One region of the Hyphomicrobium sp. GJ21 genome, then DNA from elsewhere that is predicted to be linked to it. Evidence: riboswitches for the same ligand, from Rfam matches in the RefSeq annotation. Region 1 holds a riboswitch; the other holds the start of a gene.
What was found. Region 1 has a riboswitch for fluoride ahead of HYPGJ_RS11670 (methanol/ethanol family PQQ-dependent dehydrogenase). Riboswitches for the same ligand answer to the same signal wherever they lie in the genome.
Positions count from the first base shown of each region.

Region 1 (7,215 bases):
GCGGATGTCGCCTTGGCGATTTGGATAGGCGTATTTATAAGCATTCGTCACAAGCTCGGTTGCGATGATGCCCACGGAGACGGCCTTATCCGTCGGCAAAGAGATGGGCACGCAATTCAGCTGTATCGGGTGCGTTCGTCCCTGATCTGTCATCGCGGCCCGAAGGTCATCGACGAGGCTGCCCAAATACTCCTTGAGATCGACACTACTCACGTCGTGAGATGTGTAGAGACGGCGATGGACTCCTGCGATAGCGATAATGCGAGCGCGCATCTGCTCCAGGAGCTGTTGCGCGGCTTCATCTTGCAGTGATGACTTTTGCAATCCGACCAAACCGGCGACGATCGCGAGAGAATTCGCGACCCTATGATTGACCTCCTTTAAAAGCATCTCTGCGCGGTCGCGGGCAGCGCGAACTTCCTTGTCGGCAGCCTCCTTTTCGCGGCGCAGCCGTTCTTGTTCAATTGCTGTTGAGACGGCTTTGACGAGCAATTCCCGGAAGTGCCCCTGTACATCCTTCCAAACGTAGTCGACGGCGCCCAATTTGAGCGCCGCGACGGCGATGCGACTGTCTTCGGATCCGGTGACATAGATGACGGGGGGATAGTCCGGCAGCGAACGGATATCCTTCATCACGTCGAGGCCGGTGTGACCCGGCATGTGATGGTCGAGAGCAACGATATCGTACGTTTCTGTGCGGAGAAGCGCGATCCCGGCGGATCCGGATTGCGCAAGGGACACATCAAAGCCGTTGGCTTCCAACGTCTTCTGAACAAGTCGCCCAATCCCAGGGTCGTCGTCGATGTACAGGATCTTGGGGCGCGGCATGCTACTGGATTTCCGGAACCTGGATAACGGAGAAGAAAAGACCGAGCTGCCGAATGGCATGCGCGAAATTCTCATAGTCGACGGGTTTTGTAATGTACACGTTGGCGCCGAGATCGTAGCAGCGCTGAATTTCCCGTTGGTCGTCCGTGGTCGTCAAAACCACGACGGGCGTGCGCTTGGTATGGGGATTGGCCTTGATTTTCTCCAAAATGCTGACGCCGCTCATATCGGGAAGATTCAAATCCAGCAGAACGAGGAGATGCCTTCTTGCACTTGCTTCGCCGCTTCCGTCGGCTCCGAATAGATAGGCCAGTGCGTCGGTGCCGTTTGTAAACGGCATAATCTCATTGTTAACGCCGGCTCTTCGGATGTTTCGCTCGATGAGCCGCGCATGCCCCTCGTCGTCCTCAATCATCACGATTCTGACGGGCGTCCCGTTGTTATCCACTCGATTGCTCCGCTACGGTTTGGAGTGTCTTGGGAAGTGTGACGCGGAAGGTCGTGCCATGTCCGAGTTCGGAAGTCATGGTAATTTCGCCGCCGAGGCGCCGAACGAGCGCGCGCACATGTGCCAGCCCGATACCTTCGCCCTGCTGGTCTTGCGGGCCCGCGCGGCGAAAAAGGTCAAATACCCGCTCATGGTCCACGGCAGCTATTCCCCGACCATTATCCTCAACGTCGATGACGACAGATCCCCAGGCGCCAGAGGCTTGCCGGATCGTGATTTCAGGTGGCCTGTCTGAAGCTCTGTATTTGATGGCATTGTCGACCAGATTGACGAAGATCTGCTCAAGCGCAAGACGATCGCTATGGAGGACGGGCAGGCGTGTTGCGATCGTGATCTGTCCTTCCAATTCGGACATCCGGTGCTGCACGTTGGTTAGGATGGACGCAAAGAACTCCTCTAGATTGATTTGTTCGGGAGTAAGGATGCGCTGACCTTCCCGCGATAGCTTCAAAATTGCTTTGATAAGGGCATCCATCTTGCTCGTCGATTTTCGGATGAAGCCGATCGATTCCGGCATGTCCGTTGTGATAACGGCCTTTGCGGTTGGACCAGAAGACAAGGTTTCAAGCTCAGGATCGTTCCCCAATTCCTTAAGAGTATCCAGGCTCGTCTCAAGTTCGCTCGTGTAGCCCATAACGTTGACGAGTGGCGATCGGAGATCGTGGCTCACGATATAGGCAAACCGCTGGATCTCATCATTGGCGCGCTTGAGGTCGCGCGTCCGTTCTGTCACACGGTCCTCTAGTCCAGTATTCAGAGTTTGAAGTTCAGACCGCGCGAACAATAGTTCTCTCGTGTATTTCAAGATGGTGGCGATCGCTCCCAATGCCGCAAGGAGAATGGCAAGCGCTGCACCGATGGCAAACTGGCGCGCTAAAGATGCATTTCCTCGCTGTTTCTCTACGCCCGCACCGAGCATTTGATTGACGCGGTCCGTTTCTTGACCGATCTGAGAGCGAATTTGATCCATCAAATCCTTACCGCGGTCGCTCGTTACAATAGCGAGTGCTTCGGCGGATTTTCCGGATTTCTTGAGTTCGACAGTCTCGGACAGTTCGTCCATCTTTGCTTGAACAGTCGACCGAATGTTATCGACGGCAGATTTTGCCGAGACGTCGTCTTGAAAAACCGCGGCAAGCGATTCCAGCCTCGGCTTGACGTTTCGGCCCGCCGACTCAAAGGGCGCCAAATAGCGGGGTTCACTTGTCAGCAGATAACCTCGCTGGCCCGTCTCAGCATTAAGCGTGGTGACCAACATGTTCGAGAGCGACGTCAGCCGTTCCCGCGCTTTTAAGACGTCAGTGGCGGCTGATTGTGTCTGTGCGACAAGCCAAAATGAAGCTGCTATTAACAGCATCAAGGCGACCAACGCCGCTGCCCCGAAAACATATGTCATACGGAGTGTGCGCTGCGAATTTTCAGTCATGCCTCAGTAAGTCCCCGGTAGTATCGCCGCTCTAACCGCCGATAGTTCTTTCAAAAGATCATCCTCGCCAAGCTGGAACCTAGGTTTCAGGATTGCCGTTACTCTTGAAATAACGAGGAGGTCACATGAATTCGCCTGATGAAACATTTACCCTCATATCGGCCGGTAAAGTGCAAGGTACGCCTGTCCTCTCCGCCGAGGGCGAGACATTGGGTGAAATCTACGACGTGATGCTTGAGAAACGGAGTGGAAAAATCGCTTATGCTCTGATGTCGTTCGGCGGCATTCTCGGTATTGGCACGAAGTATCATCCATTGCCCTGGCATGCGCTCAAATATGTTCCTGATGCTGGCGGCTACGTCGTCGGCATTCCACGGGAAGCGTTGCGATCCGGTCCGACGCTCGATGACACAAATGCGTGGGACAGACGACTGACAGAAACAATCGACGGCTATTATCAGGAATGGCCACGACACTCTGACGTCATTGAGGGGGCAGGGATCAGGTGTAACGATGCATCGCCACGACGCGGCCGAAGGATAAGAGAAAATCCTTTAAGCGTATTCAATTCGTATCGGGGCGATGGAGGCTAGCGTTAGGCCTTCTTTTTCTTGAAGTACTGAACTTGCCGCTCGCGTTTCTCTGCACCGCCTTTGGATTTGTAAGTGCCGAGATTCTTCCCTTTTTTCGAAACAAGGCGGTAGCCGGCCTTGACCTTTCGGATCGTCATTTTGGTGCTCCGCGTGAGATTCCACGTAGCCCATTAACGCGCCAGCGCCAGCGAATGTTTCAAACGAGAGCCAAATGAGCATTGAAGATCTCGTCAACCTTGCGATCCTCGCGCTCGTCATCGGCGTTTCCACGCTATTCAAGGGCATGCGCAAGCTCTGCGAAACAGAACGTCTGGCCATGAAGGTGCGGCGCGAGCTTCAGGAGTTTGCCGTACTGTTCAACTACGGCGCCCAAGAAGAACGACGCTTCAACCCGAGGGGTGCGCCGTTGGCAGCCGATGCGGCCGCTAATGCGCAAGCTGCGCCGCGCAGCGCGTGCAGGCCGACGTCAATGTTCGCTCGACGATCGATCCGATCCAGGTGACGGCATGGTCGCGAGCGTATCGTCGCCGCACAGCGCAAGCGCTGGGAGAAGTATCGCGCGGAAAAAAGGAATGAGCTCACACAAACCAAAGTTGCTGCGTTGCGATGAGCGTGCAGTGCAGAATCGAATTCGCTTGGTGAACGGAGGAACTCTACCCTACCGCTTGGGTTCCGGATCGATACGTTGGAAGGTGCCATGCGCAAGAAAGCGATCAACCGAATTTATACGCTGATCTAAGCGATCGAAGATCGGGTACGCTCATCCGAACAAGCGCTCGTGCCCCGCGATGATGATTACGAGCTCCGCGAAGCGAGGCACCGGCTTAACGTGGCCCTCGCCGATTTGAGGAACTCGGACTTCAGGCAACAGGATGCACCCAACGTTCGGTGACTTGGATAAAGAGCAAGGTCAAAATCGATAGCATCGCGCAATCCGTGCAGCTCTCGTCCGGTCCGGAATTGGCGAGAGTCTTTAACTCACATTACGGGAGCAGTGCCGTCGTACCATGTCTGGCCCGCCCTAATGAGTTGGCGCTGGGCAATCGTCACCGCTTCCTCGTGTGTTTTTGAGTTCGCGATGCCCACGAGTGCCCTGATCAATGCTCTGCGCCCTTGCTCGCGCAGAACGAGTTCCTGTTCTCCGTTCATAATGTGATCTCCCCCGAGAAGATAACGACATGAACCCAATTCTCAGCTTACGGCATTTCGATGACAGCAAAGCGAAGCACGGCAAACTTTAATGTTGTTCGCGAATGCCGATTTGGCGAAGCACTGCCGACTTCGGCGCGCTCGCCGCATCAAGCATCGCGCCTCTCCAAGACGTTACGTGCTCCTTCTTCGGCTTGCCCTGATGCGGAAGTCCTGCAGGCCGCTTATGCTCCTGCCCATGATGAGCAGCCATTTTGGGCGAATGGGGTGCCCATGCGGCGGCATGTCGTGATGTTCGTGAGACGAGATTTGCGAGTGCTGGAAATTGGAATTCGTGGAGGAGTTCGGGTGGATGGATACGAGCGCCTCGCGATCGCGGCAGCCTAAAGACTGCGTTGCGCTGACGAGATCATGTCGCTCGGATGCGCGATCGCCGTAGTCGACGCTGCAACAAAAAATCGATTACACATGCCGACCGTCAATAACGAAATCTCTCGGGTCCGTGAATTTTCGCGTTGACTCCGTGAGGGGTCGGGATAGTTTGGCAACTCGGGAATGGAATCTCCCGTATAACCGCCCCGATGGCTGATGATTCCTACTGCGTTGATGTCCTCACTCTTTGAGTGAGGCCGCGGTAGGGATATTTTCGTATGCCTGCCTCGGGAGAGCGCGTGTCTCTTTCATCAACTCGGAAAGTCGGGGGATGATGGAGACAGTTGAGCGGTTGAGCTTTCCACGCTTGCAACCCCTCTCTTCTGAACTCCCTCATCCTCCGGCGACAGCTGAGTGGGCTCAGCGGCGTCGCATGCTTGCGACGCTAGCATATGGAGGAAGTAATGAGGAAGTGGGCAAACTCCACGGCCGCCGTTGCTCTGCTGGTGTGTTCGTCGCCAGCCTGGGCCAACGAGGACGTGATAAAGCTTTCGAGCGACCCGGCGAACTGGGCGATTCAGTCGGGCGACTATAGCGGTCACCGCTATTCGAAGCTCGACCAGATCACGACGGACAACGTCGGCCAGCTCAAGGTCGCATGGACGTTCTCGACCGGCGTGCTTCGCGGTCACGAAGGCGGACCGATCGTCATCGGCAACACGATGTACGTTCATTCGGCGTTCCCGAACATCGTGTTCGCGCTCGATCTGGCGAACGAGCAGAAGATCATCTGGAAGTATGAGCCGAAGCAGGATCCCTCGGTCATTCCTGTGATGTGCTGCGATACGGTCAACCGCGGTGTCCAGTATGCTGAAGGCAAAATCTTCCTGCACCAGGCCGACACTTCGTTGGTCGCTCTCGATGCGAAGACCGGCAAGGAGCTTTGGAAGGTCGTCGACGGCGACCCGAAGAAAGGCGAGACCGGCACCGGCGCGCCGCTTGTTGTGAAAGACAAGGTGTTGATCGGAATCTCCGGCGCCGAGTTTGGCGTGCGATGCCACTTGACTGCCTATGACATCAATACGGGCAAGAAAGTCTGGCGCGCCTATTCGATGGGGCCGGATTCGGACATACTCGTCGATCCGGAGAAGACGATGTCGCTCGGCAAACCGGTCGGCAAGGACTCGTCCTTGAAGACCTGGAATGGCGATCAGTGGAAGATCGGCGGCGGTTCGACGTGGGGCTACATGGCCTACGATCCGGATCTCAACATGGTCTACTACGGTACGGGCAATCCTTCGACCTGGAACGCCGCTCAGCGCGCTGGGCCGGACGGCAAGCCGATCGACCAGAAGTGGTCGATGACGTACTTCGGGCGTGACGTCGATACCGGCATCGCGAAGTGGGCGTATCAGATGACGCCGTTCGACGAATGGGACTATGACGGCATCAACGAGTCTCTGCTCGCGACCTTGGACATCAAGGGTCAGAAGCACAAGACGCTCACGCACTTCGATCGCAACGGCTTCGGCTACACGATCGATCGCGAGACAGGAGAGCCGCTCGTTGCTGAGAAGTACGACCCGGCCGTGAACTGGGCGTCCGGGATCGATCTCGACAAGTCGAGCCCGAATTACGGCCGTCCGATCCGCGATCCGAAGTATTCGACCTTTGCGGCAGGCAAGGGCACCGATGTGAACCACAAGGGCATCTGCCCTGCGGCTCTCGGCTCCAAGGACCAGCAGCCGGCTTCGTATTCGGAGTTGACGGGCTTGTTCTATGTTCCGACCAACCACGTGTGCATGGACTACGAACCCTTCAAGGTCTCCTACACGGCGGGTCAGCCTTACGTTGGTGCGACGCTGTCGATGTATCCGGCTCCCGACAGCCATGGCGGCATGGGTAACTTCATTGCCTGGGATGGTGCACAGGGCAAGATCGTCTGGTCGAAGCCTGAGCAGTTCTCGGTGTGGTCAGGTGCTCTAACGACCGCTGGCGGCATCGCGTTCTACGGTACGCTCGAGGGCTACTTCAAAGCCGTCGACCAGAAGGATGGCAAGGAGTTGTTCAGGTTCAAGACGCCGTCGGGCATCATCGGCAACGCGATGACCTATCTGCATGATGGGAAACAGTACGTTGCCGTGTACTCGGGTGTTGGCGGTTGGGCCGGTATCGGTCTCGCGGCTGGCCTCACCAATCCGACCGATGGTCTCGGTGCCGTGGGCGGCTACTCCGGCCTCAAACAGTACACCAACCTTGGTGGCTCGCTCACCGTCTTCTCGCTGCCGTAGCGCTTCCTCCATAAAGAGACGTTTTAGGCTGCGAGCAACTTGGCCGGC
Region 1 is NZ_CDHO01000003.1:709,400-716,614, reverse strand. It holds gene HYPGJ_RS11695 (response regulator) at 1-828, opposite strand, end outside; gene HYPGJ_RS11690 (response regulator) at 830-1,243, opposite strand; gene HYPGJ_RS11685 (CHASE3 domain-containing protein) at 1,269-2,762, opposite strand; gene HYPGJ_RS11680 (PRC-barrel domain-containing protein) at 2,888-3,355, shown strand; gene HYPGJ_RS19545 (hypothetical protein) at 3,358-3,492, opposite strand; gene HYPGJ_RS11675 (hypothetical protein) at 3,567-3,857, shown strand; gene HYPGJ_RS19235 (hypothetical protein) at 4,334-4,504, opposite strand; fluoride riboswitch at 5,047-5,109, shown strand; gene HYPGJ_RS11670 (methanol/ethanol family PQQ-dependent dehydrogenase) at 5,341-7,167, shown strand; gene HYPGJ_RS19230 (hypothetical protein) at 7,191-7,215, opposite strand, start outside.

Region 2 (7,215 bases), 200 kb from region 1:
AAACGCCGTGATCGCCGGTTGCGATTGGCGCTGACGCTCCCATATCGCACCAGATCATTCAGTAACGCGGAGTATCGGATGCAGCCCAAAACTGATCGCGTGATCCGCATCCTTCCGCATCCGGCGCGCCTGCGCGTTTGCTGGCGCGGCCACGTCATCGCCGACACCACAGGCGCATTGATACTGCACGAAGGATCATATCCCGCCGTGCACTATATCCCGCGCGCCGACATCGACATGACGATGTTGAAGAAGACTGCGACCGTCACGCGCTGCCCGTTCAAGGGCGAAGCCGTTTACTTTTCTTTGCATTCGGACGATGCGACCGCGCCGGACGTGGCCTGGAGCTACGAGAAGCCCTTCCCGAGTGTCGGCCAAATCAGCGGGCACTTGGCATTCGACGCAAAGGCCGTCGAATTCATCGAAAACAACACGCCCTGACACCGACGCTCAAGACCTCAGCGGAAGGCTTGGAACAATATATCGGACTTCGCGTTGCGATCTTGTCGTGCTGCAGGCGACGGTTATCGAAGCGGATGAGCTCTCTTGAGCAGCGTGTTTTGTGCATCGTTAGGTGAGCTTCGGCAGAACGCCGCCGCTCGCCGTTTTTCGCACGTCACTTCTGGCCCAGCATCTTCAGAACGCGAAGCATTGCAGCCTAATTGCACGCGCCCGACAGCACAATATTCCACATCTCAAATCCTAGTTCTATGATCGTCGCGCGGTAGGAGCCGGCTGAGGAGAATGATTATGCATCCGACATTGCTCACCGCTGCGAGCGCCGCCCCTCTCCCAAAGTCCGCTGCGACGACGATCGCCGAAAGATTATTCGCCACGCGCCGTCATTCGCTTGCGCTTGCTGCACCGCTCACGTCCGAGGACATGGTCGTACAAGCAATGGAAGACGCGAGCCCCACCAAATGGCACCTCGCGCACGTCACATGGTTTTTCGAGAACTTCATTCTGAAGCAGCATCTCGATGGCTACCAACCGTTCGACGAAAACTTCAACTATTGCTTTAATTCTTACTATGAAGCGCTCGGACCACGCCATCCGCGTCCGAGACGAGGGCTGCTGACACGTCCCTCTGCCGAACGCATCTTTGCCTACCGCGCACACGTCGATGAGGCGCTTGAAATGCTCCTCGCATCTGAACAAGGCCAGAGCGAAGATCTTGCGCGCCTCATTGAAATCGGCATCAACCATGAGCAGCAGCATCAGGAACTGCTCCTGACGGACATTCTCGCTCTGTTTGCCGCGAGCCCGCTCAAGCCCGCCTATCAGGCGTCGCCTTCAAATGTCGACGCATCGCAGCCCGAACCCCTGCGCTGGTTTGAATTTGAGGGCGGAATTCATCGCATCGGACATGCGTCGAATGACTATTGCTGGGACAATGAACGGCCGCAGCATGACGCGCTTGTGCATCCGTTTCAGCTCGCAGACCGTCTTGTCACCAATGCCGAGTGGCTCGAGTTCATTGCCGACGGCGGCTACGTCACGGCATCGCTTTGGCTCGCAGACGGCTGGACGACGGTCAACCGCGAGGATTGGCAGGCTCCGCTCTATTGGGAAAAAAGCGACGCCGGCTGGTTCCAAATGTCGTTACACGGACTTTTACCGGTCGTACCTGCAGAGCCAGTCGCGCACGTGTCCTACTTCGAGGCCGATGCGTTCGCTCGCTGGGCTGGAAAACGCCTGCCGACCGAATTCGAATGGGAAATGGCGGCGCTTCAAGCAAGCGCGCGGCACGACCAGCCAGCAAATCATTTCAGGCCCCAACGAGCGAAAGACGCGGATCACCAAACGCCGCGACAGCTCTTTGGCGACGTGTGGCAATGGACGTCGAGCGCATATCTGCCCTATCCCGGCTATCGTCCCCCGACAGGCGCGATCGGCGAATACAACGGCAAGTTCATGATCAGCCAGCAGGTCCTTCGCGGGGCATCGTGCGTGACACCAGCGGGCCATTCGCGGCCGACCTATCGCAACTTCTTCTACCCTCATCAACGCTGGCAATTTGTCGGCCTCAGGCTGGCATCGGAGGCTCACTAATGTCTCGTGCTCAAACGCTTCCCAAAGCTTCCTGCGCTCATGCCGACACGCTCGAGAACGAGTTCGCTCGTGCCGTAATCACAGGCTTGTCGAAAGAGAAAAAAACGCTGCCGTGCCGCTATTTCTATGATGCACGCGGCAGCGAACTGTTCGAAGACATCACGCGCTTGCCGGAATATTACCCGACACGAACCGAAACGCAGATCTTGCGCGATCATGCGGCCGACATCGTCGGTGAAATCGGCGACGGAGAATTGCTCGTCGAGTTCGGCTCGGGATCGAGCTTGAAAACCGAAATCCTCCTCGACCGTATCGCATCTTCGATTGCATACGTGCCGATCGACGTCTCGGAAACGGCGCTGGCCGACGCAAAATGCAGGCTCGCGAAGCGCTATCCAGAACTTGACGTTCGGCCGATCGAAGCTGACTTCTCGCGCGCGATTGCGTTGCCCGCGGATCTCGCATCGCGCCGAAAGACCGGATTCTTTCCCGGCTCGACCATCGGCAATCTCGCGCCCTCTGACGCCCAATCTCTTCTGTCGTTTTTCGGCCGCGCGCTTGGCGAAGGCAGCCGCCTAATCATTGGCGTCGACCTCAAGAAAGATCCGCGTGTCCTCATCGAGGCCTACGACGATGCCGCAGGCGTGACAGCTGCGTTCAATCTCAACCTGCTTCACCGCATCAATCGCGAACTTGGCGGCGACTTCGATGAACGAGGGTTTCGGCATCGCGCGCTCTATGATCCAGCCAAAGGCCGGGTCGAAATGCATCTCGTCAGCGCTCGCAATCAGCGTGTCGTAATCTGTGGCCGCTCGTTCCGGTTCAGAGAGAACGAAACCATCCACACCGAGAATTCATACAAGTACACGCTCGATCAGTTTCGCGAGGTCGCACGCGCATCAGGCTGGAACGCGAAGCGAGTCTGGACCGACGCCAACAATCGCTTCAGCGTTCACGAACTCATCTGGCCAAAAACGGGCCGCAGCGTCGGCTGAATTCAAGCGTCTTCTTCGATCGCCGACTGCGCGATTTCGGTCGCCCCGCCATTGAAGTGCGCGCCGACCAGATGGCCGACGGCAACGGCGCCGATGCAAAGCGCCACCGACAAGACGATGTTCAGGGCCGCGCGGCCGAGAGCGCCGTCTCTCAGCAGATCGAGCGTCTGCAGGCTGAAGGATGAAAACGTCGTATAGCCGCCGCAGATGCCGATCATCACGAACAGCCTGAATTCTTCCGACACCGGAAAGCGCCCATGCGCCAAGGTGAGCGTTCCGAAAAGTCCGATGATGAACGATCCCGTGATATTGACGATGATCGTGCCCCAGGGCAGCTGGCTGCTGATCGGCAGCGCAAACAGCGACACCAGATAGCGCATCAGCGTTCCGAGCGCGCCGCCGAACATGACGATCAGGCATGTCGTGAAATTCATATGGCTCTCCCTTACCTCATTCCGAACGAATGCGGCCTCGCCAGGAGTCATCAGCCATAGCGGCGGTTATCGGGGAACCCCATCCCCATCGACGGCTACTCTTACACGAAAATCTTGGGAAACTAAACGGCCTCAAGCCGTAAAATGGCGACCCTCGCCGGGGCGGATGAAAATAGTCAGGGCCGAGACCTGCAGCAGGATCTGACGCGCAACCCTTCCTACCCGGGCCGTCGAGCCATGATCGCCAGCCCACAATACTCCGCACGCAGCGGATAATCGAACATCGACGGACTCGCACGGTCTGATTGAAGTTGGCCGATATCGATTTTGCCATAGATCATATCTATCGCGATACGATGCCGTGGAGCAAAAATACAACGCTCAATCATATAAGAAAATAAATCCAAAATGTCGCCTTGGAGCCCTTCAGAAATTCGATATAGCCACAAGGCTATGAAAACATAGCCACTCGGCTATATTGCGGTCTCTGGGGGGAGTCCTATGCGTTCGAAAAACGTCTGTGCGTCAGCGTGCATTGCGCTGGCGATGACATCTGCTGGCAGCCTGCATGCGCAGGAAGCGGGCGCTACCAATCAAGGCGCGTCGGAAGTCACGCTCCCGCCCGTCGTGGTGGCGGCGCCGAAGCAACGCATCGCTCAGAAGCCAAAAACGAAGCCCAAAGGGACGGACACGGCTCAGTCAGGCTCGACAAGCGGCCAAGCCGAAGACGTCGACGCTGATGGCGTGGGCACCGACGGAGGCTTGAGCGGCAACGGCCTGCCTGGAACGGCAGGCGTCTTCACGCTCGGTCAGATCGACATGGTCGGCGGCAGCGCCATCACCAATGACGCCATGTGGACCTTCTCGAAGTCCACACTCGATCAAGCGCTAGCACTGGCGCCAGGCGTCGCGGCGTCTAATTCCGGCGGCAGCCGCAACGAGCAGCTGATTTTCGTACGCGGATTTGATCGCTGGCAGGTTCCGCTCTCAATCGATGGCATCACCATCTATCGACCCGCCGACAACCGCATCGACTTTTCCAGCTTTTTGACCGCCGACATCTCGGAAGTTCAAATCGCGAAAGGCTATACGTCGGTATTGAACGGCCCCGGCGGCATGGGCGGCGCAATCAACCTCGTGACCAAGAAGCCGACCAAGGCCGTCGAAGGCGAAGTCCAGGGCGGCATGATGTTCGGGACCGATGGACAATACGAGGGCTACAAGACCTACGCCTCGCTTGGAACACGTCAGCGCGGATACTACGCCCAGGTCAGCGGCGCGCTGTTGGACACCGATGGCTGGTTCATGTCCAACGACTTCAAGCCGACCCCGGTCGAAAACGGCGGCGAACGCGATCATTCCTACAAGGACAACTGGCAGATCAGCGCCAAGCTCGGCTTAACCCCGAACGCAACGGATGATTACTCCATCAACTTCGTCCGCATGAACAATGCCAAAGGCGCGCCCTACCACGTGACGGACCCCGTCGCCCAGCAGCGCTATTGGGATTGGCCGGATACCACTCAGCAGAACTTGTACTGGCTCTCGCACACCAAGCTCGGCTCAGCTTCCTTCGTCGAAACGAAAGCGTATTACACGACGTTCCAGGACAATCTCGTAAGCTACGATAATCCGGCTCAGACGACCCAAAGCCTACCGAAAGCGTTCATCAGCAATTATGACGACTGGGCCGGCGGCGGCAGCATCCTCTTTGGAACCGACGTCACACCGTGGGATACGTTCAAAGCGACCTTCCTTTATCGCCGCGACCAGCACGATGAAACGCAGGCGTACAACATCAGAAACGTATCCTGCGGATCGACAAAGCCGTGCTTCCGGGAACCGACCCAGACAGATCTGGAAGACACGTATTCGATCGCCTTCGAAAATACTGTTCACGCGACCAATCGGCTCGATATCGTCGCAGGCGTGAGCTACGATTGGCGCAAGCTCTACAAGGCCGAGGAATTCACAGCCCCCTCCACTGCCCCAACTCCTTCTAATCCAGGCACTTTCTTCGAGTACAATAAGAAGGACTCGGACGCCTTCAACTGGCAAAGCGCGATCGTCTATCGTTCCGATGACTTCAACACCTGGCACGCCAGCGTTTCGGATCGCACGCGCTTCCCGACAATCTTTGAGCGCTTCAGTTCACGCTTCGGCGGCGCGACGTCGAACCCAGGCCTCGAACCCGAGCGGTCAATCAATTACGAAGTCGGCTGGACGAGCGCATTCGCGCGCAACAGCCAGATGTCTGCAGCGGTCTTCTACAGTGATGTGACGAATCTCATCCAGTCCGTTCCCTTCATCTATCAAGGGAATGCCGTCTCACAGAGCCAAAACGTGGGCGACGGCCACTACTATGGCATCGAGTACTCGATCGATTATGCGGTCAACGACAAGCTGCTGATTGGTGGCAACATCACTTGGTTGCAACGCGACATCCACAACCCGTCGAATGCGGCATTCGAGCTGACTGGAATGCCTACGGTCAAAGGCATCAGCTACCTGACCTACAAAATCACCGATGCGTGGAGCATCACGCCGAACGTCGAGTTCGCATCGGATCGCTGGACGGTCAATTCAGCCGGCACGCTCTATTATAAAACAGGCGCATTCGCTCTGGCGAACTTCCAGACCGAATACGATCTGACCGACAAGACGAGCCTGATGTTCACGGCACGCAACATCCTCGACGAGAACTATGTCCTGACCGATGGCTATCCTGAGATGGGACGTAGCTTCTACGCCAACATGCGCACGCAATTCTAACCCGATTAGGTTCTTCGCTATGAAACGTTCAATCTCCCGTTTGCACGTATCATTGCGGCTCCTGCCCGTTGCCGTTTTCGCGGCAACGGGTTTTCAGGGCGCCGCCTCGGCAGAAACGTGTGCTGCCTTCAAGTGGTCCGTTGCCGCTGACTTGACCCTGATGGCGGCGCCGGAAGCTGTAACCGTCGCTTCAGGCGGCGCGATCGCGTCCGTTCCGAGCAAGGCGATTCAGTTGCAGCTTGAACCGTCGCCGGGCATCAAATTCCCGGCAGCATCCGGCATCAAAAAGCAGGCGATACCCCAGAACAGCTTTTCTGGATGGTTCAAGATCGACGCCATCGCCAAGCCTGGTCTCTACCAGATCACGATACCCGACCACTCCTGGATCGATGTCGTGCAGAACGACGAACTCGTTCAGTCTACGGCCTTTTCCGGCGACCCGGAATGCAAGACGCTGCGAAAGAGCGTGCAGTTTGAACTCGGCTCAGGGCCTGTGATCGTGCAGATCGGTGGCTCTGCGGAAAAGACGATGAAACTGACGGTCCGCGAGGCCGATAAGAAATGATGGTTCGGGTCGAAAGACTCGCGATTGCGCGCTGGCTTCGCCGAAGCATCGCTTGCATTTACTTCTGCGCGGCCACCGCGGCCGCGGCAGCGTCCTGCATTACGCTTCAATCTGCGCAGGCTGAAAACTTAAAGACGCGCGAAAAACTCGGGGAAGCGCTGTTTTCGGACAGAAACCTGTCCTTCAGCCGCAAGCAGAACTGCGTCAGCTGCCACTCGCCAGAACTGGCATTCACCGATCCGAGAGTTCTAGGCGAAATCCAAGGCGCAGTGTCACGCGGTGGCGACGGCCGCTCGCTGGGCGACCGCAATTCGCCAACGCTTGTCTACATCCGCACGACGCCGGCATTTCATATATCGCCGGCACGCGAGGCCGTCGGCGGAATGTTTTGGGACGG
Region 2 is NZ_CDHO01000003.1:913,167-920,381, forward strand. It holds gene HYPGJ_RS12635 (DUF427 domain-containing protein) at 79-441, shown strand; gene egtB (ergothioneine biosynthesis protein EgtB) at 751-2,052, shown strand; gene egtD (L-histidine N(alpha)-methyltransferase) at 2,052-3,047, shown strand; gene crcB (fluoride efflux transporter CrcB) at 3,050-3,481, opposite strand; fluoride riboswitch at 3,516-3,577, opposite strand; gene HYPGJ_RS12655 (TonB-dependent receptor) at 3,983-6,253, shown strand; gene HYPGJ_RS12660 (hypothetical protein) at 6,414-6,818, shown strand; gene HYPGJ_RS12665 (cytochrome c peroxidase) at 6,818-7,215, shown strand, end outside.
Region 2: linked by a shared signal. The riboswitch ahead of crcB (fluoride efflux transporter CrcB) and the one ahead of HYPGJ_RS11670 (methanol/ethanol family PQQ-dependent dehydrogenase) in region 1 are both predicted to bind fluoride.